Regions from separate parts of the Pantoea sp. E956-1 genome, predicted to be linked through region 2. Evidence: riboswitches for the same ligand, from Rfam matches in the RefSeq annotation. Region 2 holds a riboswitch; each other region holds the start of a gene.
The links. A riboswitch is a leader RNA that binds a small molecule or an ion and turns the genes downstream of it on or off. The one in region 2 is predicted to bind thiamine pyrophosphate.

Region 1 (10,108 bases), on a different contig from region 2:
TCCGGCGTGGAAGCGGCCATTGACCTGGCCGGTATCGTTGAACACGTTACGCTACTGGAGTTTGCCGGTGAGATGCGCGCTGATCAGGTGCTGCAGGATAAGCTGCGCAGCCTGAAGAACGTGGATGTGATCCTGAACGCCCAGACTACCGAAGTGAAAGGCGACGGCACCAAAGTCACCGGCCTGCACTATATCGACCGTACGACGCAGACCACTCATGAGCTGCCGCTCTCCGGTATCTTCGTTCAGATCGGTCTGCTGCCGAACACCCCATGGCTGGAAGGCGCGGTTGAGCGCAACAAAATGGGTGAGATCATCATCGATGGTAAATGCGAAACCAGCCTGAAAGGCGTGTTCGCCGCGGGCGACTGCACCACCGTACCGTACAAGCAGATCATCATCGCCAGCGGCGAGGGTGCTAAAGCCTCACTGAGCGCTTTTGACTATCTGATTCGTACCAAATCGGCTGAGTAACATTTAGTCAGCCAGACAATAGCCCTTCAGCACGTGTGCTGAGGGGCTTTTTTTTAATAGCCCGCCAGCGTCATCAGCATCATCCAGACTGGCGTTGTCACCGCCGCAAACACGGTAGAAAAAAGCATGCTCGCCGCCGCCGGGCCGGTAATGACATTAAACTTCTGCGACATCAGATAGACGTTAACCCCGACCGCCATCGATCCCAGCAGCACCACCACTTTACTCTCCAGCGGCGGCAAGTCGGTCAGCCACGCGATAGCCCATACCGTCATCGGTTGCAGCACCAGTTTCAGCAGGCAGATGGTATAGCTCTCTTTTAAGCCATCCCGCACCCGATAGTGCGCCAGGCTCATGCCCAGCGTCACCAGCGACAGGGGGGCGGCCAGTGAGGCCAGCATCTTTAACGGTTCCGCGGCCAGCAGCGGCAAGGGACGTTGCAGAAAGCTCCAGGCTGTACCGCTGAGAATACCGATGATCAGCGGATTCTTCAGCACGCCGAGCAGGGTGCGCCAGAGTCCTTCCAGCGAGAAGCTACCCTGCTTTGCCCACTCGACCGAAACGGTCAGTAAGGTCCAGAGGATCAGGCTGTTAAACACCAGCACCAGTGCGACCGGGGGCAGGGCTTCTGGCCCCAGCAGTACCGTGGCCACCGGGATCCCCAGCATCACGTTATTGGAAAAGATGCCGCCCAGCGCAAAAACCGACGCCGCTACGCCATCCAGATTAAACAGCCTTGTTGCCAGCAATCGCCCCACGATAAACACCAGCAGGCAACTGCCGAAAAAGGCCAGCAACAGGCGTGCATCCACCGGCGGACTTTGCGAGAAGGTGCTCATCACCCGAAACAGCATGCAGGGCAGGGCAACATTAAACACAAAGCGGTTCATCCCTTCGCTGATGCTGGAGGGCCATTTCCCCAGGCGCGTCAGGCAGTATCCCAGCAGGATCAGGATAAACAGCGGGGCTGACAGGTAAATTTGATGGCTCAAGCTTTCAAACAGCTGTGACATAGAGAGAGTCTGGTCAGACGATGATTAGTTACCAGACTAACAAATTGCTAACTAACTGTTAACTTTAACTGCGTCGGGAATGACCGTTGCCGGGACGTTAATCTAACCAGCGGCGCGCCTGCCGATCGCTGATGTCGCGATAATAGACCCGGTGAATAATTTCGCCACAGCCTGTGCAGCGGGCGGAAATATAGGTGGAGAGATACTGTCTGCCATTGGGTGCTATGGCACCCTTGCGTTCAATATGAATATCCTGCCATCGATGGCGGTGTGGAATAAGCGCTAAAAATCGCATCATACATCCCGAATAGTATGAAGTTCCGCTTCAGGAATTTCTAACTCCATGAAATAAATTGTTTTTTACGATGATGCTACAAGCAGGTTAATTATTATGGGGAAACCAGAGTCTCTGCGGGAAATATTACCCGTCCGGGCAATAAGCGGAGCTACCTATAAAGAGGTACCTCGTTAACCCGCAGCATTAAGCCTTTTTTTGCACCCTCAGGCGTTGATCGGGATCATGTGAATTGTTTCAGCTCTGATTATTTCCCAGGCGGGAGTCGCTTGCTTTCGCTGCGCGGCTTGCCTATGCTGCAAGCCGTAACACGACTCGGGGTGCCGCTTTCCGTCAGGAGAGGGCTGAGAAAAACCCGCTGACCTGAACTGGATAATGCCAGCGTAGGGAAGTCTGATGCCTGACCGCATTCGCCTTCTTGTTCGCCGGTTGGGAGCTACGATGACACATCAATCTCAACACCTTTCTGCCGCGCATTTCGCGCCCATTCTGCACGCTTTTCGCCGCCAGTCACCGCTGGTGCACTGTATGACCAATGACGTGGTCCAGAACTTCACCGCCAACGTGTTGCTGGCACTCCATTCCTCACCGGCGATGGTGATCGATGCCGTTGAGGCCGCCCAGTTCAGTCGCATGGCCGATGCACTGTTGATAAACGTGGGCACCTTAACCCGCGAGCGCCAGCAGGCGATGCAGGCTGCCGTGACCGCGGCTAATCAGGCGGGCACGCCCTGGACACTCGATCCGGTTGCCGTCGGCGCACTGACGCTGCGCAGTGACTTCTGCCAGCAATTGTTAAGCCAGCAACCGGCGGTGATTCGGGGAAATGCGTCAGAGATTCTGGCGCTGGCACAACAGGCCAGCGGCGGGCGCGGTGTCGACACGCTGCATCAGGCGGATGCAGCACTCGATGCGGCCCAACAACTCGCGGAAACCTGGAGCACGCTGGTGGTCGTCACCGGTGAAGTGGACTACGCCACCGATGGTCAGCGACGCCTTGCTGTACAAGGTGGAAACCCGTTAATGACACGGGTAGTCGGGACCGGCTGCGCCCTCTCGGCAGTGGTGGCGGGGTTCAGCTCTCTGCCGGGCGATCGGCTGATGAATGTCGCGGCCGCCTGTCAGGTGATGGCGCGAGCGGGTGAAAAGGCGGCGGCGCAGGCTGCCGGCCCCGGCAGCTTTGCCACAGCGTTTATTGATGCACTCTGGACGCTGGAGGAGAAATCATGAAGCGCATTAATGCTCTGACGATTGCCGGAACCGATCCCAGCGGCGGCGCAGGGATTCAGGCCGATCTCAAGACCTTTTCCGCCCTTGGGGCCTATGGCACCAGTGTCATCACCGCGCTGGTGGCACAGAACACCTGCGGCGTGCAGTCGGTTTATCGCATTACGCCTGACTTTGTTGCCGCCCAGCTTGATTCAGTGCTCAGTGATGTGCGCATCGACAGCGCAAAAATTGGCATGCTGTCTGAAACGGCTATCGTGGAGCAGGTTGCTGAACGGCTGAGCAATGCGGATATCCCGTTTATCGTGCTGGACACGGTCATGGTCGCGAAAAGTGGTGATGCGCTGCTCTCGCCAGACGCCATAGCCAGTGTACGGGAGCTGTTATTGCCGCAGGTCTCGCTGATCACACCTAATCTGCCGGAAGCGGCGGCGTTGCTGGACTGCGCCATTGCGGCAGATGAGGCGGAGATGCGCGAGCAGGGACGGGCATTGCTGGCACTGGGTTGTCAGGCCGTGCTGATGAAGGGCGGTCACCTTGCGGCCGCGGAGAGCCCGGACTGGCTGATCACGCACTCAGCAGAGCAGCGATTCAGTACGCCGCGCGTGAATACCCGTCATACGCATGGCACCGGCTGTACGCTGTCGGCAGCCTTAGCCGCGCTGCGACCGCGTCATACTGACTGGGCAGAGACGATTGGAGAAGCCAAAAACTGGTTACAGCAGGCGCTGCTGCAGGCGGATTCGCTGGAGGTCGGGAAAGGTATCGGACCGGTTCACCATTTTCATCAATGGTGGTAATGACGAAGGCCCGCCTCGACCTGGTCATCGGGCGGAGCGGGCGGCTTCAGGTTCAGGGTGCTTCAAACCAGGCGCTGTTACGCTCGGCAATCGGGGTGATAGAGAAGATCATCTCCTGCAGATGACGGCGCATCGCCGCTTCGGCTGCATCGGCGTCATGACGCTTCAGCGCGGCAAAAATCTCTTCATGCTGCTCAATCAGCTTGTCCGGTGGAGAGACTTCACTCAGCGTCAGAAACCGCACCCGGTCCATGGCCGCTTTGATGTTCTCCACCGTTTCCCAGGCCAGCTTACAGTCAATGCTTTCAGCAATCAGGCGATGAAACTCATCGTCCAGAGTGAGAAAAGCCTGGCTGTCATGCCGTTCAGCGGCCATGCGCTGCAGTTGCAGGTTATGCTCCAGCGCCATCAGGGCCGGATCATCAATCTCCAGTGCCGCACGGCGAACCACCGACACCTCAACGGCCTCCCGGATAAAACGGCCATCCGCCACCCGCTTAGCGGAGATTTTGCGCACGAAAGTGCCACGCTGCGGCAATACCTGTACCAGTCCGGCTTCGGCCAGCTTGATGAACGCTTCGCGCACCGGCTGGCGTGAGACGTTGAAGCGCGCGGAGACCTCTTTTTCCGAGAGCAGCGAGCCCGGCTGAATTGCGCAGGTGACGATATCTTTGCGCAGATACCGGTAAATCTGCTGATTTACCGGTTCGCTGGTAGTAATGGTATAGGCGATCGACATGCAGCAATATCCATATTACGGCTGACAGGGGCCAGCGCGATGGGAAAGTGTCAGTCTAATCAGCGCGCTGCGTCTGCGCCAGCGCTTTGTCACCAGGCTGTTATGCCTGGCGCATACACTGTTGCACCGTCGCCCGCGCGCCCTGCGTCGTCAGCTGCTGGTAATGTGTCGTCAGTCGGGCAACCAGATCGGCGTTCTGCGCCAGATCGTCGCCAAAGATGTCGCGCAGACCTAATAGCGCACGGACACGCGCTTCGCCTTCTTCGCTTCCGGCAACCGTCTCTGCCAGCGTGGCTTTCAGCGGATCGCGGATCTCAATCGGTTGACCCTGTTCATCGACGCCGCCGACATAGCGCATCCAGCCCGCCACGCCCAGCAGCAGCAGGTCGCAGCGGCTGCCGCGCTGCAGGTGCCAGCGCAGACTGTCGAGCATGCGTTGTGGCAATTTTTGCGACCCATCAGTGGCGATTTGATATGTGCGATGTTTAATGGCACGGTTTTCGTAACGGGCGATCAGCGAATCGGCATAGGCGTTGAGATCCACGCCCTGGGTACGCAGCGTCGGTGCCTGTTCATCGAGCATCAATGAACGGGCGGCGGCGCGGAAATGGGGATCGGCCACGCAGTCGCTGATGTACTCATAACCGGCCAGAAAGCCGAGATAGGCCAGGAAAGAGTGGCTGCCGTTCAGCATGCGCAGTTTCATCTCTTCATAGGGCAGAACGTCACTGACCAGTTCTGCACCCGCTTTTTCCCACGCCGGACGGCCACTGACAAAGTTATCTTCTATCACCCACTGAAAGAAGGGCTCCGCTTCAACCGCCACCGGATCACGGGAGCCGAGCCGTTCGGCTAAAGAATCAAACGCTGCATCGGTCATCGCTGGCACGATGCGGTCAACCATGGTCGACGGAAAGGTAATGTGTTGCTGAATATAGTCTGCCAGTGCCGGATCCTGATGCTGTGCCAGTTGCACAACAACGTTGCGGGTCACGTGACCGTTTTCCGGCATGTTGTCACAGGACATCACGCTAAAGGCGGGTAAGCCCTGATCCCGTCGGCGGCGAATAGCGGCCAGAATCAGACCGGGTAGTGAACGCGGCGAATCAGGATTCTGCAGGTCATGCACGATATCAGGGTGATCGGGATTTAAATTGCCACTGGCTGGCTGGTGACAGTAGCCTTTCTCGGTGACGGTCATGGAGACAATCGCCACATCAGGCTGGCTCATGGCATTGATCACCGCCTCAATACCGTCACTTTTGCCGTGCAGCGCCTGAGTAATGACGCCAATCACCCGGGTTTGCAATGAATCATCGGCCATCTCGGTGAGGGTATAAAGCAGATGCTGCTCTCGCAGGGCCACAATCAACGCGCCGCTGTTGAGGTTCACTTCACAATATCCCCAGTCGCTGCCCTGTTCAGCCAGCTTATCGCTGCAGAGCGCCTGATGGGCGCGGTGAAATGCACCAAAACCGATATGTACCATGCGGGTTTTTAACTGGCTGCGGTCGTAAGCGGGGCGTTTGACCTCCGCGGGCAGGCGATCAATCTGTAACATAGTCCATCCTTATGGCAAACGGGGCGCAAAGCGCCCCGAAATCATACATCTGTTAGCGAAACAACACTCAGACCGAAACCGGTTTATCCTGGGTTTTCGGACTGCGAATCACAAATAACACCAGGAAGGCACCCAGCGCGGCGACACAGCCCGCAAGGATAAAGGCGCTATCGAATTTACCGGTGTGCTGAACAATGAAGCCGGTGACGATCGGCCCGATGATGCCGGAGAGGCTACCCACCAGATGGATAAAGCCACTGATGCTGCCGATACGGCTCTTGTGCACCACATCCTGAATAATCGCCCAGTAGATTGCACCGGTGATGTAGAGAAAGAAAATCGACACCGACATCATAATTACCGCAGGCACCACATCTTTTATCGTACCCGCCAGCGCCACACAAATTGCGGCGGCCAGCAGTGAGACCACCAGCACAATTTTGCGGGACAACAACAGCTTGCCGGTGATGTTAAAGATCTTATCGGAGATCCAGCCACCCAGCGCCAGGCCAACAAAACCGACGATCCACGGGATCATGGTGGTGATGCTCATCGATTTGATATCCAGGCCGTGCGCCTGCACCAGGTAGGCCGGGAACCAGCTCAGGAAGAAGAACAGAATGTAGTTGTAGCAGAAGAAGGCAAAAGCGGTGACCAGGATAATCGGCTGGCGCAGGTAGTAGCCAAACGGATGTGACGTTTCCGACAGATCGACTTCATCATTCGGGTTCGTTGCTTTCAGGCGATCAATCAGCAGACGTTCCTCTTCTCTGACGCGCTTGCTCTTTGCCGGATTATCAGCGGCGAAGAACAGCCAGAACGCCATCCACACCAGACCGATACAGCAGACAATCACGAACGCCGGACGCCAGCCATAGGCCAGGGCCAGATAACCAATGATCGGGCCGGCGACCGCGCCACCCAAAGGTGATCCGGCACTCAGTAAACCCATCGCCGTTGCGGCCTGTTTTTTCGGGAACCAGCCGTTAATCGCTTTGTTGGCCGAGGAGCAGATCGGGCCTTCAGCCATGCCGAACAGCACACGCAGGATCAGCAGCGACCAGAAGCCGGTGGCCAGTGCGGTCATGCCGCAGAAAATGGACCAGGCACCTACTGCCACAGCCAGCACGATTTTAGGGCCATAGCGGTCAGTGGCAAGGCCGCCAAGAAAGTTAAACAGGGCATAGCCAAAGAAAAAGCTGCCGAAGATCATGCCAAACTGCTCAGCATTGATCGCCAGATCTTTCTCCACCAGCGGCACCGTCAGCGACAGGGCGACACGATCGAGGTAGTTAATCATGTAAACCAGGAACAGCAGCAAAACGAGGGTCCAGCGCAGATTCTTGAACATACAAACTCCGTGATCTGTTTTATCTTTATAGTCATGCCGGCGGGTACGCACCGGCTGAGGAGACCTGGTGTTCAGCGGATAATTAACCCATCTGAAGGATGACTTTGCAGCAGGTGCGCGGATCTTTTTCGAACAGGGTCATCGCACGCTCAATCTCCTGCAGCGGGAAGTAGTGCGTGACCAGTTTCTCTGGCTGGATTAACCCTTTTTCCATCCATTCGATCACCTGTGGGAAACGATTGCTGTTTAGACGTGAGGTAAACAGCGACAGCTCCTTGCTGGTCAGGCTCTGCTGCGTAATGCTGGATGGCTCGCCGGAGAAGCCCAGCAGGCCGATGCGCGCGGCCGGTGAGGCGAGGGCAGCCGCTTCAGCCAGAATGGTGGGATGGCAGGCCGCGTCGATAATCAGCGTAGGCTGCACGCCCTCAAGCTGTGCCGCCAGCGGGATTTCGCTGTTATCGAACCGTTGATCGGCACCGCTCTGCTCTGCAAGTGCCAGCCTTTCCGGCAGGCGATCCACCACCATCACCTTTTTCACCTTATAGACGCCCTTCAGCACCTGAATCGCAGTGAGTCCCATCGGACCGGCACCGTAAATCAGTGCCACATCATCTGGCTGGGGCTTGAGAAACGCGGTGATATTGGCGGCGATAGTGAAAGGCTCAACCAGACTGGCGAGCCGATCGGGGATGCTGTCCGGCAGGGAAAAGGCATTTTTTGCCGGAGCCAGCGCAAACTCGCTGAAGCCGCCGTCACGGTGCACGCCAATCACCTGCAGTGTGGTGCAGACATTGGGGCGTCCCACCGAGCAGGGATAGCAGCTGCCGCAGCTCACCACCGGATCCACCGCCACGCGGTCGCCCAGCCGGGCTGGATCAACACCGTCGCCCACCGCGTCAATCACGCCAAAAAATTCGTGACCAATTACCCGTGGATATTTCGCGAACGGGTTATGACCGTGCCAGATATGCACATCAGAGCCGCAGATACTGGCATACGCCACTTTGACCCGGACTTCGCCTGCCGCCGGTTGAGGCAGCGGACGTTCAGCCACCACCAGTTCACCCGGCTGTTCAATAACAACGCTTTTCATCAGCTTCTCCTTACCAGTTCCACAGTGTGCCATCTTCAAGACGGGCGACCGGGAGGTAGGCAGGTTCATAGGGATATTTCGACGCCAGTTTCTCGTTGAATTCAATGCCGAGACCTGGTTTGTCGCCTGGATGCATGTAGCCCTGGTCAAAGGTCCAGTTTGCATCAAACAACTCCATCATCTGTTCGGAGAAGCCCATATACTCCTGCACACCGAAGTTCGGCACCCAGAGGTCAAAGTGCAGTGCAGCCGCCATGCAGACAGGGGAGAGATCAGAAGGACCGTGCGAGCCGGTGCGCACCTGATAGAGCGAGGCAAAATCAGCGATACGCCGCATACCGGTAATGCCGCCGGCATGCGTAATGGTGGTGCGGATGTAGTCGATCAGCTGTTCTTCAATCAGCTGCTTACAATCCCAGATGCTGTTGAACACTTCACCCACGGCAATCGGCGTAACAGTATGCTGGCGGATCAGGCGGAAGCACTCCTGATTCTCAGCAGGCGTCGGATCTTCCATCCAGAACAGGCGATAATCTTCCACGCTTTTGCCAAAACGCGCCGCTTCAATCGGCGTCAGGCGATGGTGCATGTCATGCAGCAAGTGCTCGTCGAAACCAAACTTGTCACGGATGGCCGCGAACAGTTTCGGGGTGAAATCGAGGTATTTCTCGGTTGACCAGAGCTGCTCTTCGGGCCAGTTGCCTTTGGTTGCAGGCTCATAGGCCAGACCTTTGCCTTTCGCCATACCGTAAGTGGTTTTCATGCCCGGAACGCCGCACTGCGCGCGAATCGCTTTGAAGCCCAGCTCTTTGTGCTTCGCGTAGTCATCCATCACTTCATCAATGGAGTGGCCGGTGGTGTGGCAATAGACCATTACACCGGTGCGTGATGCGCCACCCAGCAGCTGATAAACCGGCATATTGGCGGCTTTGCCTTTGATATCCCACAGTGCCATATCGACGGCCGAGATAGCGGACATGGTGACCGGGCCACGACGCCAGTAAGCGCCCTTGTAGAAATATTGCCAGATGTCTTCGATCTGATGCGCATCGCGGCCAATCAGCTGCGGGCAGACGTGATCTTTCAGGTAGGAGGCGACCGGTAATTCACGGCCATTCAATGTGGCATCGCCAATGCCGGTCAGACCCTGATCGGTGGTGATTTTTACGGTGACAAAGTTTCTGCCTGCGCAGGTTACAAATACTTCTGCCTTAACAATTTTCATCCTGGTTGCCTTAAGTCAGCGTTCAATGATGAAAAAGTACGCGATTTAATACTACCATACAAGTTGGGGTGGCAGAGTTGTGAACGGAATCACAGAGTGTTTACATTGCCTGAAAACGCCCGTTAAGACGTGATAAAGCGAGGCAGCAGGGGGAATGTTACGAAGAAAATAGGCGCTATTGGCAAGAGAAGAAAAAGGGGCTTTCGCCCCTGATGCTGGTTCAGGCAAGCAGCGCGCACTGTGGCGGCAGGCGGCAGCTCAGCGCACCCGCCATCACCTCAATCACGAATTCGCGCCCGGAAAGCGGCTCGCCATCAAGGTTAAAGGTCA
Region 2 (10,108 bases):
AGATTTCAGCTTCAACTCTCGCATAGCGGAAAGAAAAAGCAGGGCCGGCAAGAGGAGGGAACCGGCCCTGGTCAGATAACCTTAACCTGACGGAGGCCACGTTAAGGTGTTGGATCAAAGCACGCCAGCGGCAACATACGCTTTTGCGCGCCGCTTTCCCGGAAGAACGCTGGCGTTGACCGGTTTTGCTGCCGCTATGCGCGACAGGTTCCACAAATCCTTATGTGTGAGGCTCTGCCAGCGACAGAAGGGTACGCGTTGCTTCACGCCAGTCATCTGCCTGGGTAATCGCACTCACCACCGCAATACTCCCTACGCCGGTTGCCAGCACGTCAGGTGCGCGTGCAATCGATATACCGCCAATCGCCACGGTGGGAATATGCGTCAGGCGTGTCAGATGCCGCTTCAGCTGCTCAATACCCTGAGGCGCAGAAGGCATCTCTTTAGTCTGCGTCGGGAAAATATGTCCAAGTGCGATGTAAGAGGGCTGGATTGCCAGTGCGCGATCCAGTTCAGCATCATCATGGGTGGAGAGTCCCAGACGCAATCCTGCCTGATGAATACGGGCAAGATCGGCGACATCGAGATCCTCCTGACCCAGATGCACGCCATAAGCCTGATGTTTTATCGCCAGCTGCCAGTAGTCATTGATAAACAGGCGCGCGTCATAGTGTTTACCCAGCGCAATCGCCTGAGCGATGGCGGGCTCGGCGACCTCATCAGGCTGGTCTTTTATGCGCAACTGCAGTGTGCGAACGCCTATCTCCAGCAGGCGTTCAATCCACTCCGGGCTATCAACCACCGGATAAAGCCCCAGGCGTGGGGCGGTAGCGGGAAATGCGGGCATCGTTACTCCTCCTTAGTGGCATCGGCGGAGTGATAAAGCTCACCGCCGCGACGACGAAAACGGTCTGACATTTGCGCCATGCCCACTTCAACGGGCTCGGCGCGTGTATCCTGACGTGCAGCAAACTCACGCACCTCCTGGGAAATTTTCATTGAGCAGAACTTAGGCCCGCACATCGAGCAAAAATGGGCCACTTTGCCCGACTCCTGCGGAAGGGTCTCGTCATGCATTGCCCGCGCCGTATGAGGATCCAGCGCCAGATTAAACTGATCTTCCCAGCGGAATTCAAAGCGCGCTTTGGACATAGCGTTATCACGGATCTGCGCTCCCGGATGGCCTTTCGCCAGATCGGCGGCATGCGCCGCGATTTTGTAGGTGATCAATCCCTGCTTCACATCCTCTTTGTTCGGCAGACCCAGATGCTCTTTGGGCGTGACGTAACACAACATGGCGCAACCAAACCAGCCAATCATGGCAGCACCGATACCTGAGGTGAAATGATCATAGCCGGGCGCGATGTCGGTGGTCAGCGGGCCAAGAGTGTAAAAGGGGGCTTCATCGCACAGGTCGAGCTGTTCGGTCATGTTGCGGCGGATCATATGCATCGGGACGTGCCCCGGGCCTTCAATCATGACCTGAACGTCATATTCCCAGGCAATACGGGTCAGTTCGCCCAGGGTACGCAGTTCGGCAAACTGCGCCTCATCGTTGGCATCCTGAATGGAACCCGGACGCAGGCCATCGCCCAGCGACAGGGAGACATCATAAGCGGCGCAGATTTCACAAATCTCCCGGAAGTGCTGGTACAGGAAGCTCTCCTGATGATGCGACAGGCACCATTTCGCCATGATAGATCCACCCCGCGATACAATCCCGGTCAGACGTTTCGCCGTCATCGGGACATAACGCAGCAGCACGCCAGCGTGGATAGTGAAGTAATCGACACCCTGTTCCGCCTGCTCAAGCAGCGTATCGCGGAATATTTCCCAGTTCAGCGCCTCGGCCACGCCATTCACTTTTTCCAGCGCCTGGTAAATCGGCACTGTACCGATTGGCACCGGGCTGTTTCGCAAAATCCATTCGCGCGTTTCATGAATATAACGACCGGTAGAGAGATCCATCACCGTATCGGCACCCCAGCGAGTCGACCACACCAGTTTTTCCACCTCTTCCTCAATAGAAGAGGTCACCGCCGAGTTACCGATGTTGGCGTTGACCTTAACCAGAAAGTTGCGGCCAATGATCATCGGCTCCGATTCAGGATGATTGATATTGGCAGGGATGATGGCGCGCCCGGCAGCGACCTCCTGACGCACAAACTCGGGCGTGATACTGGCTGGCAGATGTGCGCCAAAACTGTGGCCGGGATGCTGTTGCAGCAATACCTCACTGTGGATTCGCTCACGGCCCATGTTTTCCCGCAGGGCGATAAATTCCATCTCCGGAGTGATGATCCCCTGGCGGGCATAGTGCAATTGCGTGACGCGGCAGCCTGTGCGGGCACGGCGCGGTGTCGGGAGTTGATCGAAGCGCAGCTGATCCAGCCCTTCGTCAGCCAGCCGCTGCTGGGTATAGCCCGAGCTGTTCTGTTCGAGAAATTCGCTATCGTCGCGCTCAGCAATCCAGCGGGCGCGCAGCTTTTCCAGACCACGATGAACATCGATCTGTGCCGCGGGATCGCCATAGGCACCTGCCGTGTCATAGACCGGTACCGCTTCGTTTTGCTCATAGAGAGGCTGTTCTTTGCTGCCGCCGATATGGGTCGGGCTTAGCACGATTTCACGCATGGGAACGCGAATATCCTCGCGGCTGCCGGTAATCCAGATGCGGCGGGACTGGGGAAATGCACTGCCGCTTTGCAGGGAATCGATAAATTCCTGCGCCTGGGCACGCTGTTCACGACGGGTTGTCTTTTGGTCAGACATAGCAATCTTCCTGTTAAGGGGGAACGATGCTTGTCCGGAGTTCGGAAGGAGTAACCGTATAGACAGCGTAAGCATGCTGGCATACAGAGAAGTTTTACTCTTGTTCCCTTCGCAGGTTCTAACCTGATCAGGTTCCGCGGATCCCGAATTAACGGTCTCAGCCCAACTGGGCACTCCGACAAGAAGCTGTTTTTACGCTGGCCTCTGATAACAGAGTCAGGTGTAAAAACCTTATATTTCAAAGCAAAAATAAAAAAGGTTCTTTGGAGCGCGCTCCTCAGAACCTGTTCAGCATAAAAGGGCTAAGGGATAATCTCAACCCCTTTGCCAGCGATGACCCTTAAGCCGGACGCGCGATATGGCTGTCATTGGCAACCGGCGGGGGGGCAAGCTGGTTATCCCATGCCAGCTGGATCAGCTTATCTTCCAGCGTAAAGCGTGCTTCCAGCACTTCGCCCACTTCGGAGAGCGCCTGCTGAAAGGTCATGCAGTTTTCGTCATCGATCGCCTGCTGCAGATGACCGTCATACAGCTGCATCAGACGCTCAGTATTGGCTTCCAGCGGTGGATAGATCTGCGCGGCGGCAATCAGCGGGCTGTCGCCGCTCATTTCACTGATGACGCGCTCATAGATACTAAAATGACCCGCAGAAAGATAATCGACCAGGCCGTGACAGAAGTTGTCCAGAGCCTGCTCATCCAGACGCGTTAGCGCCTCTTTGTTAGGTTTAAGTCCGACCAGGTGATAATAGGTCACCAGTAGCTGACGACGGGCTTCAAGCCACGAATCGACCAGTTCATTACTGCCACCTACGCGTTCAGCCAGGACGTCTAACTGGTTAAGCATATCTAACTCCATGTGAGTTATAGTTGTTTATCTACACACTTAACATCAGGACTTCAGCGTGCGATTTGACGCTAAGGATGACGAAATAAATGCAATGCGAAATCTCAAGCGTAGACGCTGGATGGTGGATTGTCAGCCATGAACAGAAACTTTGGTTGCCACAAGGTGATTTACCCCACGGAAGCGCCGAAAAATTTGGTTTGACCGGCAGTAAAGCCCGGACCATCGGTGAGTGGCAGGGCGAAAAAGTCTGGCTGATTTGTGAGCCGCGCTCTGCCGATATGTTCTCTGTACGACAGCTGATCGATCAGGATGTGGCGCTGTTTCAGCTGGTGGGTCGCGGTGTGCAACTGGCGGAATTCTACCGTTCTCATCGCTGGTGCGGCTATTGCGGCCATGAAATGCATCACAGCAAGCATGAATTTGCCTGTCTTTGCAGCCATTGCCGTGAACGTTACTATCCACAGATCGCGCCCTGCATCATTGTGGCTATCCGTCGCGGCGATCAAATTCTGCTGGCGAATCATGCCCGCCATCGCAACAAGATCTACACCGTACTGGCAGGTTTTGTGGAAGTTGGCGAGACGCTGGAGCAGGCCGTTGCCCGCGAAGTAATGGAAGAGAGCAATATTCGCGTCAAAAACGTCCGTTATGTTACCTCCCAGCCGTGGCCCTTCCCGCAATCGCTGATGACAGCCTTTATGGCGGAGTATGACAGCGGCGATCTGCAGCACGACGGTAAAGAGCTGCTGGATGCGGCCTGGTTCCGGTTTGATGACCTGCCTCTGCTGCCGCCGCCAGGCACCGTGGCGCGCCGCCTGATTGAAGATACCGTCGCCCTGTGCCGCGCCGAAGTGTGAAAGTGCTACACTACACGCCTGTTATAGAGAGAGTGTTGAGATGAGTGAACTGAAGAACGATCGTTATTTGCGTGCCCTGTTACGCCAGCCGGTTGATGTCACACCGGTCTGGATGATGCGACAAGCCGGGCGCTATTTGCCGGAATACAAAGCGACACGCGCCCAGGCGGGTGACTTTATGTCGCTGTGTAAAAACGCCGAGCTGGCCTGTGAAGTCACCCTGCAGCCGCTGCGCCGTTATCCGCTGGATGCCGCCATCCTCTTCAGTGATATCCTGACCATTCCGGATGCGATGGGACTGGGTCTCTATTTTGAAACCGGCGAAGGCCCGCGTTTCTCTAACCCTGTGACCTGTCGCGCTGACGTCGAGCGTTTACCGGTGCCCGATCCTGAAATGGAGCTGGGCTATGTGATGAATGCTGTCCGCACCATCCGTAAGAACCTGAACGGCGATCTGCCGCTGATTGGCTTCTCCGGCAGTCCGTGGACGCTGGCCACCTACATGGTGGAAGGTGGGAGCAGCAAGGCGTTTACCAAAATTAAGAAGATGATGTATGCCGACCCCGCTACGCTCCACGCGATGCTGGATAAGCTGGCCGACAGCGTCATCCTCTATCTCAATGCTCAGATTCGCGCCGGTGCGCAGTCCGTTATGGTCTTTGATACCTGGGGCGGCGTGCTGACCGGTCGCGATTACCGCGAATTTTCCCTTCATTACATGCACAAAATTGTCGATGGCCTGCTGCGTGAAAATGACGGTCGTCGCGTGCCGGTGACGCTTTTCACCAAAGGCGGCGGGCAGTGGCTGGAAGCGATGGCCGCCACCGGTTGTGATGCGCTGGGTCTCGACTGGACCACCGATATTGATGACGCACGCCGTCGTGTGGGCGACAAAGTTGCCCTGCAGGGCAACATGGATCCTTCTATGCTCTATGCGGCTCCTGAGCGTATCGAACAGGAAGTGGCTGGGATCCTGAAGCGCTTTGGTTCGGGCACCGGACATGTCTTCAATCTGGGTCATGGTATTCATCTGGATGTCCCACCGGAAAATGCGGGCGTCTTTGTTGAGGCGGTACACCGTTTATCACGTCCCTGGCATCAGGAGTAATCATGGATATTGCCGCACTTCGCGCTGAGCAGTTACAACGCGCCGCTGACGTGGTGCGTGAAGATGATTTTGACGTATTGCCGCCCCGCTTTATTGGCGGAGCGGACGTTGGATTTGAGCAGGAAGGTACCGTTACGCGGGCGGCGATGGTGATACTGGAGTATCCCTCGTTAAAGCTGGTGGAACATCGCATCGCGCGCGTTGAGACCACCATGCCCTACATTCCGGGCTTTCTCTCATTCCGTGAATATCCGGCGCTGATGGCCGCCTGGCAGATGCTGGAGCAAAAGCCGGACCTGCTGTTTGTGGATGGACACGGTATTTCGCATCCAAGACGACTGGGCGTCGCGTCGCATTTTGGCCTGCTGGTCGATGTGCCAACCATTGGCGTGGCCAAAAGTCGCCTGTGTGGGCGTTTTGACGATCTGGATGCGCAGCCTGGCAGTCGCCAGCCACTGATCGACAAAGGTGAGCAGATAGGCTGGGTATGGCGCAGCAAGCTACGGTGTAATCCGCTGTTTGTCGCCACCGGCCATCGTGTCAGCCTGGATACCGCGCTGCAGTGGGTCGAAAACTGTACGCGTGGTTACCGGCTGCCGGAACCGACCCGCTGGGCCGACGCGGTTGCCTCGAACCGAACCGCTTTCCAGCGCTGGCAAAACGCGCTTTAACACTGTTTGTGCTGCGCTTTTGCAGTTACACTGCGGCCAGCGAAACGAATAAGAGCCACCTTTATGTTACAAAATCCCGTTCATCTGCGTCTGGCGAAGCTGGAAAGCTGGCAGCACCTTACTTTTATGGCCTGCCTGTGCGAGCGCATGTATCCCAACTATCGCGCGTTCTGCGAGCAGACTGAATTTGCCGATCCGGCACTCTATCGCCGTATTCTTGATCTGATCTGGGAAAACCTGACGGTCAAAGATGCGAAGATTAACTTCGACAGCCAGCTGGAAAAGCTCGAAGCCGCCATTCCGGATGGCGATGCGTTTGAGGTTTATGGCGTTTATCCGGCTATCGATGCCTGTGTGGCATTAAGCGAAGTCGTACATGCGCAGCTGAGCGGTGAAACTCTTGAGCATGCAATTGAAGTCAGCGAGACCTCAATTACCACTATCGCCATGCTGGAAATGACCCAGGCTGGACGCGAAATGACCGACGAAGAGCTGCGTGAAAATCCGGCTATCATCGATGAGTGGGACCTTCAGTGGGAGATTTTCCGCCTGCTGGCGGAGTGTGAAGAGCGTGACCTTGAATTGATTAAAGGTCTGCGATCTGACCTGCGTGAAGCGGGAATTAGCAACATCGGTATAAATTTCCAGCAGTAAGGCGATAAAACGTGACTTCAGGCCCGAATTAGCGCGCCTGGAGGCTTCACATTGGCCCCCTGTCTGGTCTACATTTGGGGGGCTGAAAATTGTGGCTATCGGTGCGTGCAGGCAGAAGAGTGCCAGAATATGGCTTTTCCCTCGCACTCGTTGCTTAGCAAGCGATAAATACACTTTAAGGATAACTTATGAACAAGACTCAACTGATTGATGTAATCGCAGAAAAAGCTGACCTGTCTAAAACCCAGGCAAAGGCAGCGCTGGAATCTACTCTGGCTGCGATCACTGAGTCTCTGAAAGATGGTGATGCTGTACAACTGGTTGGTTTTGGTACTTTTAAAGTGAACCACCGCGCTGAGCGTACCGGTCGTAACCCGCAGACTGGCAAAGAGATCAAAATCGCTGCAGCAAATGTACCGGCATTCGTGTCTGGTAAAGCGCTGAAAGACGCCGTTAAGTAAGACGTCGCACTGCGGTTAAGCTTTAAAACAGGGGGCGTTTCGCCCCTTTTGTTTAAGAGGCCAGCCATCATGACCCCGCTGTTTCAGCGTTTATCTGTTCTGTTTCTCTCCCTGTTTCTTTTCGGTTGCAGCTCTACTCCGGATATTCCCCCCTTTTCTGCCAGTGGCTATCTTGCCGATCGTGGTGTTGTTCGTATCTGGCGTAAAAACAGCGACCACCAGTCGGTTCATATTCGCACCTTCTATACGCCGTTCAGTGGCGGTGAGGGTGAAGTGACGGATTATGTCTGGCTGGAAGAGTCGTTGATCAGCATTCAGCGTCAGGTGAAGGGCAACCAGCCTGATGATGTGACCCTGCGCTTTGACCAGGCTGGTGGTCTAAACTTTATGCAGCGCCAGCTTTCAGGCCGGCGTGAGGCGGTCAGTCCGGATGCGGTTGAGCTCTATAAGTTTGATGCCGAGCGGATGCGTAACCTTAGCGACGCGCTATTAAGCGGTCAGGTGTTCCTCAGACAGGGACACTGGCTGGGAAACAATGTGCTGGAGAGTTGCGAAGGCCAGCAGGTCAGACCCGCTTTTGACGCTGACGCTCTGCAAATGCTGACACAGCAGCAACGCCGCGCATCGGCACCGCTGATGGTGTCATGGCTTGAAGCGCCGGAAGGGATACAGCTATTGCGGGTCAGTCTGCAGGATGACTGCTCACAGCAGCCGACAGAAGAAGAGATGTGAATTGAAAAGGGGGCACCTGGTGCCCCCTGAACTTATTTGCGATTAATGGCGCGGTAGCCGATATCGCGGCGACAGAAGCTGCCCTGCCATGAGATCGGCTGTGTCAGCTCATAAGCCCGCTTTTGTGCTGCAGCCACATCATCGCCCAGCGCGGTTACGCACAACACGCGGCCGCCGTTTGTCAGCACCCGGTCCTCTTCCAGCCGTGTTCCGGCGTGGAATACCTTGCCATCAGCAACTTCTTCCAGTGGCAGACCGTGAATCTGATCGCCCTGAGCGTAGCCACCCGGATAACCGCCCGCCGCCAGGACTACACCCAGCGCAGGGCGGGGATCCCATTGCGACGTTTTCTGATCCAGCTTACCCTCACAGGCGGCCAGGCAAAGATCGACCAGATCTGACTGCAGACGCAGCATGATCGGCTGAGTCTCCGGATCGCCGAAGCGGCAGTTGAATTCGATCACTTTCGGCTGCCCGCTGTGGTCGATCATCAGGCCAGCATAGAGAAAACCGGTATAGACGTTACCTTCAGCCGCCATGCCGCGCACGGTCGGCCAGATAACCTGATCCATAACGCGCTGGTGGATCTCATCGGTGACAACCGGAGCCGGAGAGTAGGCACCCATTCCACCGGTGTTCGGGCCGGTGTCGCCATCGCCGACACGTTTGTGATCCTGGCTGGTGGCCATTGGCAGCACATGCTCACCGTCTACCATCACGATGAAGCTGGCTTCTTCGCCATCCAGAAACTCTTCAATCACAATGCGGTGACCGGCATCGCCAAAGGCATTACCGGCTAGCATATCCTGAACCGCATCTTCAGCTTCCTGCAGCGTCATCGCGACAATCACGCCTTTACCTGCGGCCAGGCCGTCGGCTTTGATGACGATAGGTGCGCCTTTTTCACGCAGATACGCCAGAGCGGGCTCAACCTCGGTGAAGTTCTGGTATTCCGCGCTGGGGATCTGGTGACGTGCCAGAAAATCTTTGGTGAAGGCTTTAGAGCCTTCCAGTTGTGCAGCGGCCTGCGTCGGACCGAAGATAGCCAGCCCGGCCTCACGGAAGGCATCCACGATGCCAATCACCAGCGGCGCTTCGGGTCCGACAATCGTCAGATCGATCTTTTCACGCCGGGCGAACTCAAGCAGGGCAGGGACATCAGTGGCACTAATCGCGACATTCTGCAGCGCAGGCTCTAATGCAGTACCCGCATTACCCGGCGCGACAAACACGGTTTCCGCCAGCGGCGACTGGACTGCTTTCCAGGCCAGCGCATGTTCACGTCCGCCATTGCCGATTACTAAAATTTTCATCTGTTACTCTCCAGAACGATTAATGGCGGAAGTGGCGCATGTCGGTGAAGATCATGGCAATGCCGTGTTCATCAGCCGCCGCAATCACCTCTTCATCGCGAATGGAGCCGCCAGGCTGGATGACGCAACTCACGCCTGATGCGGCTGCGGCATCAATACCATCGCGGAACGGGAAGAATGCATCCGACGCCATGGCTGATCCTTTTACTTCCAGACCTTCATCGGCTGCTTTAATGCCGGCAATCTTAGCGGAATAGACACGGCTCATCTGTCCGGCACCAATACCGATGGTCATGTTGTCGCGTGCATAAACAATGGCGTTAGACTTAACGAATTTCGCCACTTTCCAGCAGAACAGCGCATCGCGCAGCTCCTGCTCCGTTGGCTGACGCTTGCTGACCACGCGCAGCTGGCTGGCATCGACCATACCGAGATCGCGATCCTGGACCAGCAGACCACCGTTGACGCGTTTGAAATCCAGTGCGGCAGTACGGTTTTGCCATTGGCCGCAGATCAGGACACGGACATTCTGCTTCGCGGCGGTAATTTTCAGCGCGGCCTCGGAAACCGCTGGCGCGATAATCACCTCAACAAACTGGCGGCTGATAATGGCCTGCGCAGTTGCTTCATCCAGCTCGCGGTTAAAGGCGATAATGCCGCCGAATGCGGAGGTCGGATCGGTCTGGTAAG
Region 3 (10,108 bases), on a different contig from region 2:
CTGTACATACCCACGATGACCTGGGTATGGCAACGGGCAACGCCCTGGCTGCCGTACAGGCGGGTGCGCGTCAGGTTGAAGGCACGATGAATGGCCTGGGTGAACGTGCCGGTAACTGTGCACTGGAAGAGGTGATCATGGCGATTAAAACCCGCCAGCAGATCATGAACGTGCATACCCAGATCAATCATCAGGAAATCTACCGCACCAGCCAGATGGTCAGCCAGATCTGCAATATGCCGATCCCGGCGAACAAGGCCGTAGTCGGCTCCAACGCCTTCGCTCACTCCTCGGGTATTCATCAGGATGGCGTGCTGAAGAACCGCGAGAACTATGAAATCCTGACGCCGGAATCAATCGGCTTACACAAAATCCAGCTGAACCTGACCTCGCGTTCTGGCCGCGCGGCGGTAAAACATCGCATGGAAGAGATGGGCTATGCCGAGCAGGATTACAATCTGGATACGCTGTATGACGCCTTCCTGAAACTGGCCGACAAAAAAGGTCAGGTCTTCGATTACGACCTGGAAGCGCTGGCCTTCATCAACAAACAGAATGAAGAGCCGGAGCATTTCCAGCTGCACGAATTTAACGTCCAGACCGGTTCCAGCATCACCGCCACCGCCTCTGTCAATCTGGGCTGCGGCGATGTTGCTAAATCGGATGCAGCCACCGGTAATGGCCCGGTTGACGCGGTCTACCAGGCGATTAACCGTATCACCCAGTTCGACGCTGAGCTGGTTAACTACAAGCTGACCGCGAAAGGCCACGGCGAGAATGCGCTGGGTCAGGTCGATATCGTTGTGAGCTACAACGGCCGCAAGTTCCACGGCATTGGTCTGGCGACCGATATTGTGGAGTCCTCCGCCAAAGCGATGGTCAACGCTCTGAACAATATCTGGCGTGCCCGTCAGGTTGAACAAGAATTGCAGCGCAAATTTAAAGATCAGAAGGAAACCGTATAACCATGTCCAGCTCATCTCATATCGCAGTTTTACCCGGTGACGGTATCGGCCCGGAAGTGATGGCGCAGGCTATGAAAGTGCTGGATGCCATTCGTCAGCGCTTTGATATGCAGATCACCACCCAGGAGTATGCGGTCGGCGGTATTGCTATCGATCAGCATGGCGAGCCCCTGCCACCGGCTACGGTTGCAGGCTGTGAACAGGCCGACGCGATTCTGTTTGGTTCCGTTGGCGGCCCGAAGTGGGAGCACTTACCACCCGCATCACAGCCGGAACGCGGTGCCCTGCTGCCGCTGCGCAAACACTTTAAGCTGTTCAGTAACCTGCGTCCGGCTGCGCTCTACAGCGGACTGGAGGCGTTTTGCCCGCTGCGCGCCGACATTGCTGCCAAAGGCTTTGACATTCTGTGCGTACGTGAACTGACCGGCGGTATCTATTTTGGTCAGCCGAAAGGACGTGAAGGCAGTGGCCCGGAAGAGCGTGCATTTGATACCGAGGTCTATCACCGTTTCGAAATTGAGCGTATTGCCCGCATCGCGTTTGAATCGGCGCGCAAACGCCGTAACAAAGTCACCTCGGTTGATAAAGCCAACGTGCTGCAGACCTCGGTGATGTGGCGTGAAATCGTCAACGAAGTGGCCAAAGAGTACCCGGACGTGCAGCTGAGCCACATCTATATCGACAACGCCACCATGCAGTTGATCAAAGACCCGTCGCAGTTTGACGTGCTGCTCTGCTCCAACCTGTTCGGTGACATTCTCTCTGATGAGTGCGCCATGATCACCGGCTCGATGGGGATGCTGCCCTCTGCCAGCCTGAATGAAGCGGGCTTTGGCCTGTTCGAACCGGCGGGTGGTTCGGCGCCGGATATCGCCGGTCAGAATATTGCCAACCCGGTCGCCCAGATCCTGTCGCTGTCGCTGCTGCTGCGTTACAGCCTGAATGCCGATGAGGCTGCCGACAGTATTGAACGCGCCATCAGCCGTGCGCTGGAACAGGGCTACCGCACCAAAGATTTAGCCGGTGATGGCCCAGCGGTCAGCACAGATGAGATGGGCAGCATCATTGCTCGCTTTATCGCCGAGGAAAAATAAAAAAATGAAAACCTTATACCAGAAGTTATTTGATGCACATGTCGTCCACGAAACGCCAGAAGAAACGCCGTTACTCTACATTGATCGCCATCTGATCCATGAAGTGACTTCGCCCCAGGCCTTTGATGGTCTGCGCGCCCACGGACGTAAAGTCCGTCAGCCGGGCAAAACCTTTGCCACCATGGATCACAACGTTTCTACGCAGACTAAAGACATCAATGCGTCGGGCGAGATGGCGCGTATTCAGATGCAGGAGCTGATGAAGAACTGCGCTGAGTTTGGCGTACAGCTGTATGACCTGAATCATCCGTTCCAGGGCATCGTCCACGTTATCGGCCCTGAGCAGGGCATGACGCTGCCGGGCATGACGATTGTGTGCGGCGACTCGCACACCGCCACTCACGGTGCGTTTGGCTCGCTGGCCTTTGGTATCGGCACCTCCGAAGTTGAACATGTGTTTGCGACGCAGACCCTGAAACAGGGTCGGGCAAAAACCATGAAGATTGAGGTGCTGGGCCAGGCGTCAACCGGCATTACAGCAAAAGATATCGTGCTGGCGATCATCGGCAAAACCGGCAGCGCAGGCGGCACTGGCTATGTGGTCGAATTCTGCGGCCCGGCCATTCAGGCGCTGAGCATGGAAGGTCGTATGACCCTGTGCAACATGGCAATTGAGATGGGTGCGAAAGCAGGCCTGGTGGCACCGGACGAAACCACCTTCAACTATCTGAAAGGTCGTCAGTTCTCGCCGCAGGGTGAGAAATGGGAGCAGGCCGTTGATTACTGGCGCACCCTGAAGTCTGACGAAGGCGCGAAATATGATGCGGTGGTAACGCTGCATGCTGAAGAGATTGCACCGCAGGTCACCTGGGGCACCAATCCGGGTCAGGTTATTGCCGTTGATCAGGTGATCCCGAATCCGGCCTCATTCGCCGATCCGGTTGAGCGCGCCTCAGCCGAAAAAGCCCTGGCCTACATGAACCTGCAGCCAGGCATCAAACTGACCGATGTGGCGATTGATAAAGTGTTTATCGGCTCCTGCACCAACTCACGCATCGAAGATCTGCGTGCTGCCGCCGCCATCGCCAAGGGCCGCAAAGTCGCACCTGGCGTGGTCGCCATGGTGGTGCCAGGTTCCGGCCCGGTGAAAGCGCAGGCCGAAGCGGAAGGTCTGGACAAAATCTTCCTGGAAGCGGGCTTTGAATGGCGTCTGCCAGGCTGCTCAATGTGTCTGGCGATGAACAATGACCGCCTGAATCCGGGTGAGCGTTGCGCGTCAACCAGCAACCGTAACTTTGAAGGCCGTCAGGGCCGTGGTGGACGTACTCATCTGGTCAGCCCGGCGATGGCCGCGGCGGCTGCCGTAACCGGCCACTTTGCCGACATCCGTGAACTGACGACAGGAGCTTAAGTCATGGCGAACAAATTTACTCAGCACACCGGCATTGTTGCGCCGCTGGATGCCGCGAACGTCGATACGGACGCGATCATTCCCAAGCAGTTTTTGCAGAAGGTTACGCGCACCGGTTTCGGACAGCATCTTTTCCACGACTGGCGCTTTGAAGATGACGCGGGCACCGTGCCAACGCCCGGCTTTGTGCTGAACAAGCCTGAGTTCAAAGGCACCAGCATCCTGCTGGCGCGTGAAAACTTTGGCTGCGGCTCTTCACGTGAGCATGCGCCCTGGGCACTGACCGATTTTGGTTTTCACGTGGTGATTGCGCCGAGCTTCGCGGATATCTTTTATGGCAACAGCTTCAACAACCAGCTGCTGCCGGTCAAGTTAAGCGAAGAGGAAGTGGATGAGCTGTTCAGACTGGTTGCGGACCAGCCGGGCATCAGCTTTACGGTAGACCTGGAAGCGCAGACGGTCACCGCAGGCGATAAAGTCTATTCGTTCGAGCTCGACAGCTTCCGCCGCCACTGCATGATTAACGGCCTCGACAGCATCGGCCTGACGCTGCAGCACGAAGCGTCGATTTCGCAGTATGAGCAGAATCAGCCCGCCTTCCTGCGCTGATTGAGTTAAAGCAGGGCGACATCGGGTCGCCCTGATGTTACTGACAAGGTCTGCTCTGGCCCAGCTGTAAGACCGAGCCTGCGGAGGGAACACGGTCAGATCGGAAAGTCGCTTAAACCATCCCTGGCCGCTCGGCCCGCGCCGTCCCTGGCGCGGGACGCTTTCCTCCTCTGCCCGTGTTCCCTGCGTGTAAAGCTTGTCAGTTGCGGTCCGATTCACTCGGGTTTGGGTTTGTCAGCACGCTGAGGGCGACATCGGGTCGCCCTTCTTCTTTATACGTCGCGCACCCGCGCCGACATCACCAGCGCCACGATTGCCAGTCCGAATGCCAGCCAGTAAACAGCCTCATGTCCCAGCCGCTCACTGAGCGTTCCCTGAATAACCCCAGCCAGAATCATGCCGGTCGAGATCGAGTTGGTGAACATGGTAGTCGCCGCGCCGGGCCGTCCCGGCATCAGATCCTGAAACCATAGCATCCCTATGCCAGCAATAATCCCGACAAATACCGCGTTAAACAGCTGCAACACCATCAGCGACGTGCGGGAATTGAACAGCACCAGCCCCAGATAAAACAGTACGCCAGCCGCCACCGCGATCAGCATTAACCGGCGTTTGCCGATGCGGCGCGCGTAATGTCCGGCCAGCAGCATCACCGGGATCTCCAGCCCCGCAGCCGTTCCCATCAGCAGACCGGCCAGCTTCTCAGGCAGCCCCAGCGTGGTGCTGATATAGAGCGGCATATCGATGATATACATAGTGTTGCAGGTCCACATCGCGACTGAGGCGAGGAACAGCAAACGCACATCGCGATCGCGCCAGCCACTTAACGGCAGCCCGCCGCTTTGCATCAGGGGCTGCGAGCGTGGCACCGACGGCACGGTGAACCAGACCAGCAGGATACAGCTCAGAAACAGCGCGGCAGCCACCATAAACAGAGTGACAAAGCCATAGTTCAGCGCCAGCGCGAAGGAGAGCGGCGGCCCAATCACCCACGCCAGCGACAGCTGCGCGCGCATCACCGAACTGAACATCACCGCTTCACGCGCCGACTGATCGGCATATTCCCGCGCCAGCGCAAACAGCTGAGGCATCGAGACGCTGGCCAGCGCCGACAGCAGCACGCCCAGCGTCAGCAAGGTCAGATAGTGGCGGGTAAAGGCAAACAGCAGCGCATTGACCAGCGCCATCAGACAGCAGAAGAGAATGATATGACGACGATCGCCGACGCTGTCAGAGCGCTTTGCCACCAGCATGCTCACCACGATACCGGCCACTGCATTGATGGTGAAAAACAGTCCGACCCAGAACGGCCGCGCCTGCACCTCGCGCGTCAAAAACAGGCTGAGCGTCGGCGCCTGCAGCGCGCCCGCGATGCCCAGCATGAACGAGGCGACCATAAATGCGAGGTAGACCGGATTGATGCGGCGCTGCCGCGTTAACAGCGATTTCATACCGAAATCCCTTACAGAACAAACAGAGGGGAAAATGAAGGGTAGACGATACCGCGCAACATGAAAAAAGCCAGCAGAGATCATCTGCTGGCGGTGTAAATGCACCCTACTCAGAAAAGCACTCCGCTGAACAGCGAAGCCAGGGTCGAACGCCATTCAGTGCTGAATGCCTCCCGCTCTTCCCATAACGCAAAGTTTGCTCTTAAAATAGGGCAAGAAAAACAGAGCGCTTTTCACCGGGAGTTCCTCTTTTATGTCCTCATCACGTCTGAAGCAGCAGTTCATTCGCCTGTGGCAGAGCTGTCAGGGGCAAACGCAGGAGATTACCCTTAGCGAACTGGCTGACCTGCTGCACTGCTCGCGCCGCCATATGCGCAATCTGCTCAACCGGATGCAGGCCGCGGGCTGGCTGATCTGGCAGGCGGAAGCCGGACGCGGCAAGCGCTCGCAGCTTACCTTCTGCTATACCGGACTGGCCCTGCAGCAGCAGCGTGCCGAGGATTTGCTGGAGCAGGATCGCATCGATCAGCTGGTCCAGCTGGTAGGGGATAAAAATCAGGTGCGGCAGATGATCGGCGCGCACCTGGGGCGCAGTTTCCGCCAGGGCAAGCATATCCTGCGTGTCCTTTACTATCGTCCGCTGCTCAACCTGCTGCCCGGCTCGCCACTGCGGCGCTCTGAAACCCACATTGCGCGACAGATTTTCAACGGCCTGACGCGGATAAATGAGGAAAACGGGGAAATCGAGCCCGATATTGCGCACCACTGGCAGCAGACTTCCCCGCTTCACTGGCGCTTCTTTCTGCGTCCGGCGATTCGCTTTCATCACGGCAGAGAACTGGAGATGGAGGATGTGCTGGCCACGCTGGAGCGTCAGCGCCCCCACCCGCTTTTTTCCCATATCGAGCAGATCGACTCGCCCGCGCCCTGGACGCTGGATATCCGCTTAAGCCAGCCCGACGAAGGGTTGCCCTGGCTGTTAGGCAGCGTCAGTGCGATGATCCTGCCGCGCGAATGGCCGACGCTGCACGATTTTGCCCGCCAGCCGGTAGGCACCGGTCCTTACCGGGTGATCCGCAATCAGGAGAGCCAGCTAAAGATCGAAGCGTTTGATGACTACTTTGGTTTTCGCGCCCTGATTGATGATGTCTCTATCTGGGTACTGCCCGACATCAGCGATGAGCTGGTCTATGCCGGTGTCCGTCTGCAGGGCGACGGAGCCGATGAAATTCAGGAGGAGAGCCGTCTTGAAGAGGGCTGCTACTATCTGCTGTTCGACCAGCGTTCAGAACAGGGACGCAACGAGGCGGTCCGGCGCTGGGTCAGTTACCTGTTTAATCCTATCGCCCTGCTCAATCACGCCGGTGTTGGCTACCAGCGCTACTGGTTTCCGGCGTATGGCCTGCTGCCGCGCTGGCATCACCGGCGCGACCTGACGCCAGTGGAAAAACCGCCCGGCTTAACCCACCTGACGCTGACCTGGTACAGCCAGCACGTGGAGCATGAAGGCATCGCTAACGCGCTGCGTCCGCTGCTGGCAGAATATGGCGTCACGCTGGAGACCCGCGAAATCAGCTACGAAAGCTGGTATCAGGGCGAAGCGGAAAGTGACATCTGGCTGGGCAGCGTGAACTTTACTCTGCCGCTGAATTACTCTCTGTTCGCGCAGCTTTATGAGATCCCGTTGCTGCATCACTGTCTGCCGATCGACTGGCACAGCGATGCGGCCCGCTGGCGCGAGAAAACGCTGCCGCTGGCCGAATGGAGCAAACAGCTGGTCGAAGAAGCCGGTCTGCATCCGCTGTTTCACCACTGGCTGCTGCTTGAAGGTCAGCGCAGCATGCGCGGCGTTCGGATGAATACGCTGGGCTGGTTTGATTTTAAATCCGCCTGGTTCGCGCCACCCGCGCTGTGAGGCTTTCGCCCCGGCGCTGAAATGACTAGAATGTGACGTTCTCAACGGGGTGCCGCCTGCCACCAGCAAGCAGCTGAGAGATACCCGTCGAACCTGATTCGGTTAATACCGACGTAGGGATTTGGGAGGCCTGTGTGCTCAGATCCTTTGCGACTCATCCCCTATTCTCCTGAAGGAGCGCAAAGTGTTAAACAAAGTTCTGCCAGTGCTGCTGTTACTCTCCGCCCCCGTTCTGGCGGCTAAGCCGGTTCTCACGGTCTACACCTACGACTCCTTCTCCGCTGACTGGGGCCCTGGCCCGGCGGTTAAAAAAGCCTTCGAGGCGCAGTGCAACTGCGAGCTGAAATTCGTCACGCTGGAAGATGGCGTGTCGCTGCTGAACCGCGTGCGCATGGAAGGGAAAAACAGCAAAGCCGATCTGGTTCTGGGGCTGGATAACAATCTGGTACAGGCGGCGCAGAAAACCGGTCTGTTTGCCGAAAGTCAGGTCGATACCTCGACATTAAAACTGCCCGGCGGCTGGCACAACACCACATTCGTGCCGTTTGATTATGGCTACTTCGCGTTTGTCTATGACAAAACCCGGCTGAAGAATCCGCCAAAAAGCCTGAAAGAGCTGGTCGACAGCCCGGAGAAGTGGCGGGTGATCTACGAAGATCCCCGTACCAGCACTCCCGGCTTAGGCCTGCTGTTGTGGATGCAGAAAGTCTATGGCGATCAGGCACCGCAGGCGTGGCAAAAGCTGGCGCAGAAAACCGTGACGGTGACCAAAGGCTGGAGTGAAGCCTATGGCCTGTTCCTCAAGGGCGAAGGCGATCTGGTGCTGAGCTACACCACTTCACCGGCTTACCACATCATCGAAGAGAAAAAAGAGAACTATGCCGCCGCGCCGTTTGCAGAGGGCCACTATCTGCAGGTTGAAGTTGCCGCGCAGTTAGCCAGCAGCAAACAGCCGGCGCTGGCACAGCAGTTCATGAAGTTTATGGTGTCCTCCGACTTCCAGCGCACTATCCCGACCGGTAACTGGATGTACCCGGTGATCGACACGCCGCTGCCTGCCGGTTTCGCAGCGCTCAGCGTGCCTTCAACTGCTCTGCAGTTCTCGCCGGAAGAGGTTGCCAGCCAGCGTTCGGGCTGGATTAGCCAGTGGCAACGCGCTGTCAGCCGCTGATGCCGCGCTGGCTGATTCCCGGTTCCCTCGCCACGCTGCTGTTAACCAGCGTGGCGCTGCTGGCCTTCGGTGCACTCTGGAGCGCCGCGCCAGAGAATGACTGGCGCGGTGTGCTGCAGGATGATTACCTGCATCACGTTATCGCCTTCTCTTTTGGTCAGGCGCTGCTCTCCGCGCTGTTGTCGCTGGTGCCAGCGGTGCCGCTGGCGCGCGCCCTCTATCGACGCCGTTTCCCTGGCCGACAGCTGCTGCTGCGTCTGTGCGCCATGACCCTGGTGCTGCCGGTGCTGGTGGCGGTATTTGGTCTGCTCACCGTCTATGGTCGTGTCGGCTGGCTGGCGCAGCTGTGCCAGCTGGCAGGGATTGATTACCACTTCTCTCCCTACGGCCTGTCGGGCATTTTGCTGGCGCACGTCTTCTTTAACCTGCCGCTGGCGACCCGCCTGATGCTGCAGGCGCTGGAGAGCATTCCGGCGGAACAGCGTCAGCTGGCGGCACAGCTCGGCCTGCGCGGCTGGCACCATTTTCGTCTGCTGGAGTGGCCATGGCTGCGACGTCAGCTGCTGCCGACCGGCGCGCTGATCTTCATGCTCTGTTTCGCCAGCTTTGCTACCGTGCTCTCGCTGGGCGGCGGCCCGCAGGCGACAACTATCGAGCTGGCGATTTTCCAGGCGCTGAGTTATGACTACGATCCGGGACGCGCGGCACTGCTGGCGCTGATCCAGCTTGGCTGCTGCGTGACGCTGGTGCTGCTCAGCCAGCGCTTCAGCAAGGCGATTCCCGCCGGAGCCAGCCAGCTGAACGGCTGGCGCGATCCGCAGGATTCGCGCGCGGCGCAACTGGTTGATGCGCTGCTGATCCTGCTGGCGCTGATCCTGCTGCTGCCCCCGCTGGCGGCGGTCATCATCGATGGTCTGCACGGCGGACTGCGCGGCGCGCTGGTGCAGCCTGCACTCTGGCAGGCGACGTTTACCTCACTGCGCATCGCCACCGGCGCCGGTCTGCTCTGTGTGGTGCTGACCATGATGCTGCTGTGGAGCAGTCGCGAGCTGCGCCTGCGTCAGCGCCCGGCGGCGGCAACCCTTATCGACACCAGCGGCATGCTGATTCTGGCGATGCCAGGCATCGTGCTCGCCACCGGCTTTTTCCTGTTGTTTAACGCCACCATTGGCCTGCCGGCGTCGGCGGACGGTCTGGTGATCTTCACCAATGCGCTGATCGCCATTCCCTATGCGCTGAAAGTGCTGGAGAACCCGATGCGTGACGTCGCGGAGCGTTACGGCAGACTCTGTGAGTCGCTGAATATCCACGGCTGGAACCGGCTGCGGCTGATTGAACTGCGGGCGCTGAAACGTCCGCTGGCCCAGGCGCTGGCCTTTGCCTGCGTGCTGTCGATCGGTGATTTTGGCGTGGTGGCGCTGTTTGGCACTGCCGATTTCCGCACCCTGCCGTTCTACCTCTATCAACAGATCGGTGCCTATCGCGGTGCTGA

Region 1: another riboswitch for thiamine pyrophosphate. It lies ahead of thiM (hydroxyethylthiazole kinase); the one in region 2 lies ahead of thiC (phosphomethylpyrimidine synthase ThiC).
Region 3: another riboswitch for thiamine pyrophosphate. It lies ahead of thiB (thiamine ABC transporter substrate binding subunit); the one in region 2 lies ahead of thiC (phosphomethylpyrimidine synthase ThiC).

The regions. Positions count from the first base shown of each region.
Region 1 covers NZ_CEUYZP010000001.1:1,009,891-1,019,998, reverse strand. Annotated here, with positions in the region: gene ahpF (alkyl hydroperoxide reductase subunit F) at 1-474, shown strand, start outside; gene AC0T7J_RS05020 (AEC family transporter) at 528-1,487, opposite strand; gene AC0T7J_RS05015 (hypothetical protein) at 1,585-1,782, opposite strand; TPP riboswitch at 2,089-2,189, shown strand; gene thiM (hydroxyethylthiazole kinase) at 2,224-3,012, shown strand; gene thiD (bifunctional hydroxymethylpyrimidine kinase/phosphomethylpyrimidine kinase) at 3,009-3,809, shown strand; gene AC0T7J_RS05000 (GntR family transcriptional regulator) at 3,862-4,548, opposite strand; gene AC0T7J_RS04995 (mannitol dehydrogenase family protein) at 4,649-6,109, opposite strand; gene AC0T7J_RS04990 (MFS transporter) at 6,177-7,460, opposite strand; gene AC0T7J_RS04985 (Zn-dependent oxidoreductase) at 7,543-8,553, opposite strand; gene manD (D-mannonate dehydratase ManD) at 8,564-9,778, opposite strand; gene yegS (lipid kinase YegS) at 9,999-10,108, opposite strand, start outside.
Region 2 covers NZ_CEUYZP010000017.1:1,390-11,497, reverse strand. Annotated here, with positions in the region: gene AC0T7J_RS24640 (aminotransferase-like domain-containing protein) at 1-26, shown strand, start outside; gene thiE (thiamine phosphate synthase) at 221-847, opposite strand; gene thiC (phosphomethylpyrimidine synthase ThiC) at 850-2,772, opposite strand; TPP riboswitch at 2,860-2,960, opposite strand; gene rsd (sigma D regulator) at 3,113-3,619, opposite strand; gene nudC (NAD(+) diphosphatase) at 3,709-4,479, shown strand; gene hemE (uroporphyrinogen decarboxylase) at 4,520-5,587, shown strand; gene nfi (deoxyribonuclease V) at 5,590-6,258, shown strand; gene AC0T7J_RS24605 (YjaG family protein) at 6,322-6,912, shown strand; gene hupA (nucleoid-associated protein HU-alpha) at 7,101-7,373, shown strand; gene AC0T7J_RS24595 (DUF1481 domain-containing protein) at 7,443-8,105, shown strand; gene purD (phosphoribosylamine--glycine ligase) at 8,138-9,418, opposite strand; gene purH (bifunctional phosphoribosylaminoimidazolecarboxamide formyltransferase/IMP cyclohydrolase) at 9,438-10,108, opposite strand, start outside.
Region 3 covers NZ_CEUYZP010000008.1:139,244-149,351, forward strand. Annotated here, with positions in the region: gene leuA (2-isopropylmalate synthase) at 1-965, shown strand, start outside; gene leuB (3-isopropylmalate dehydrogenase) at 968-2,059, shown strand; gene leuC (3-isopropylmalate dehydratase large subunit) at 2,064-3,470, shown strand; gene leuD (3-isopropylmalate dehydratase small subunit) at 3,474-4,079, shown strand; gene AC0T7J_RS18445 (MFS transporter) at 4,352-5,530, opposite strand; gene sgrR (HTH-type transcriptional regulator SgrR) at 5,784-7,445, shown strand; TPP riboswitch at 7,481-7,583, shown strand; gene thiB (thiamine ABC transporter substrate binding subunit) at 7,630-8,616, shown strand; gene thiP (thiamine/thiamine pyrophosphate ABC transporter permease ThiP) at 8,592-10,108, shown strand, end outside.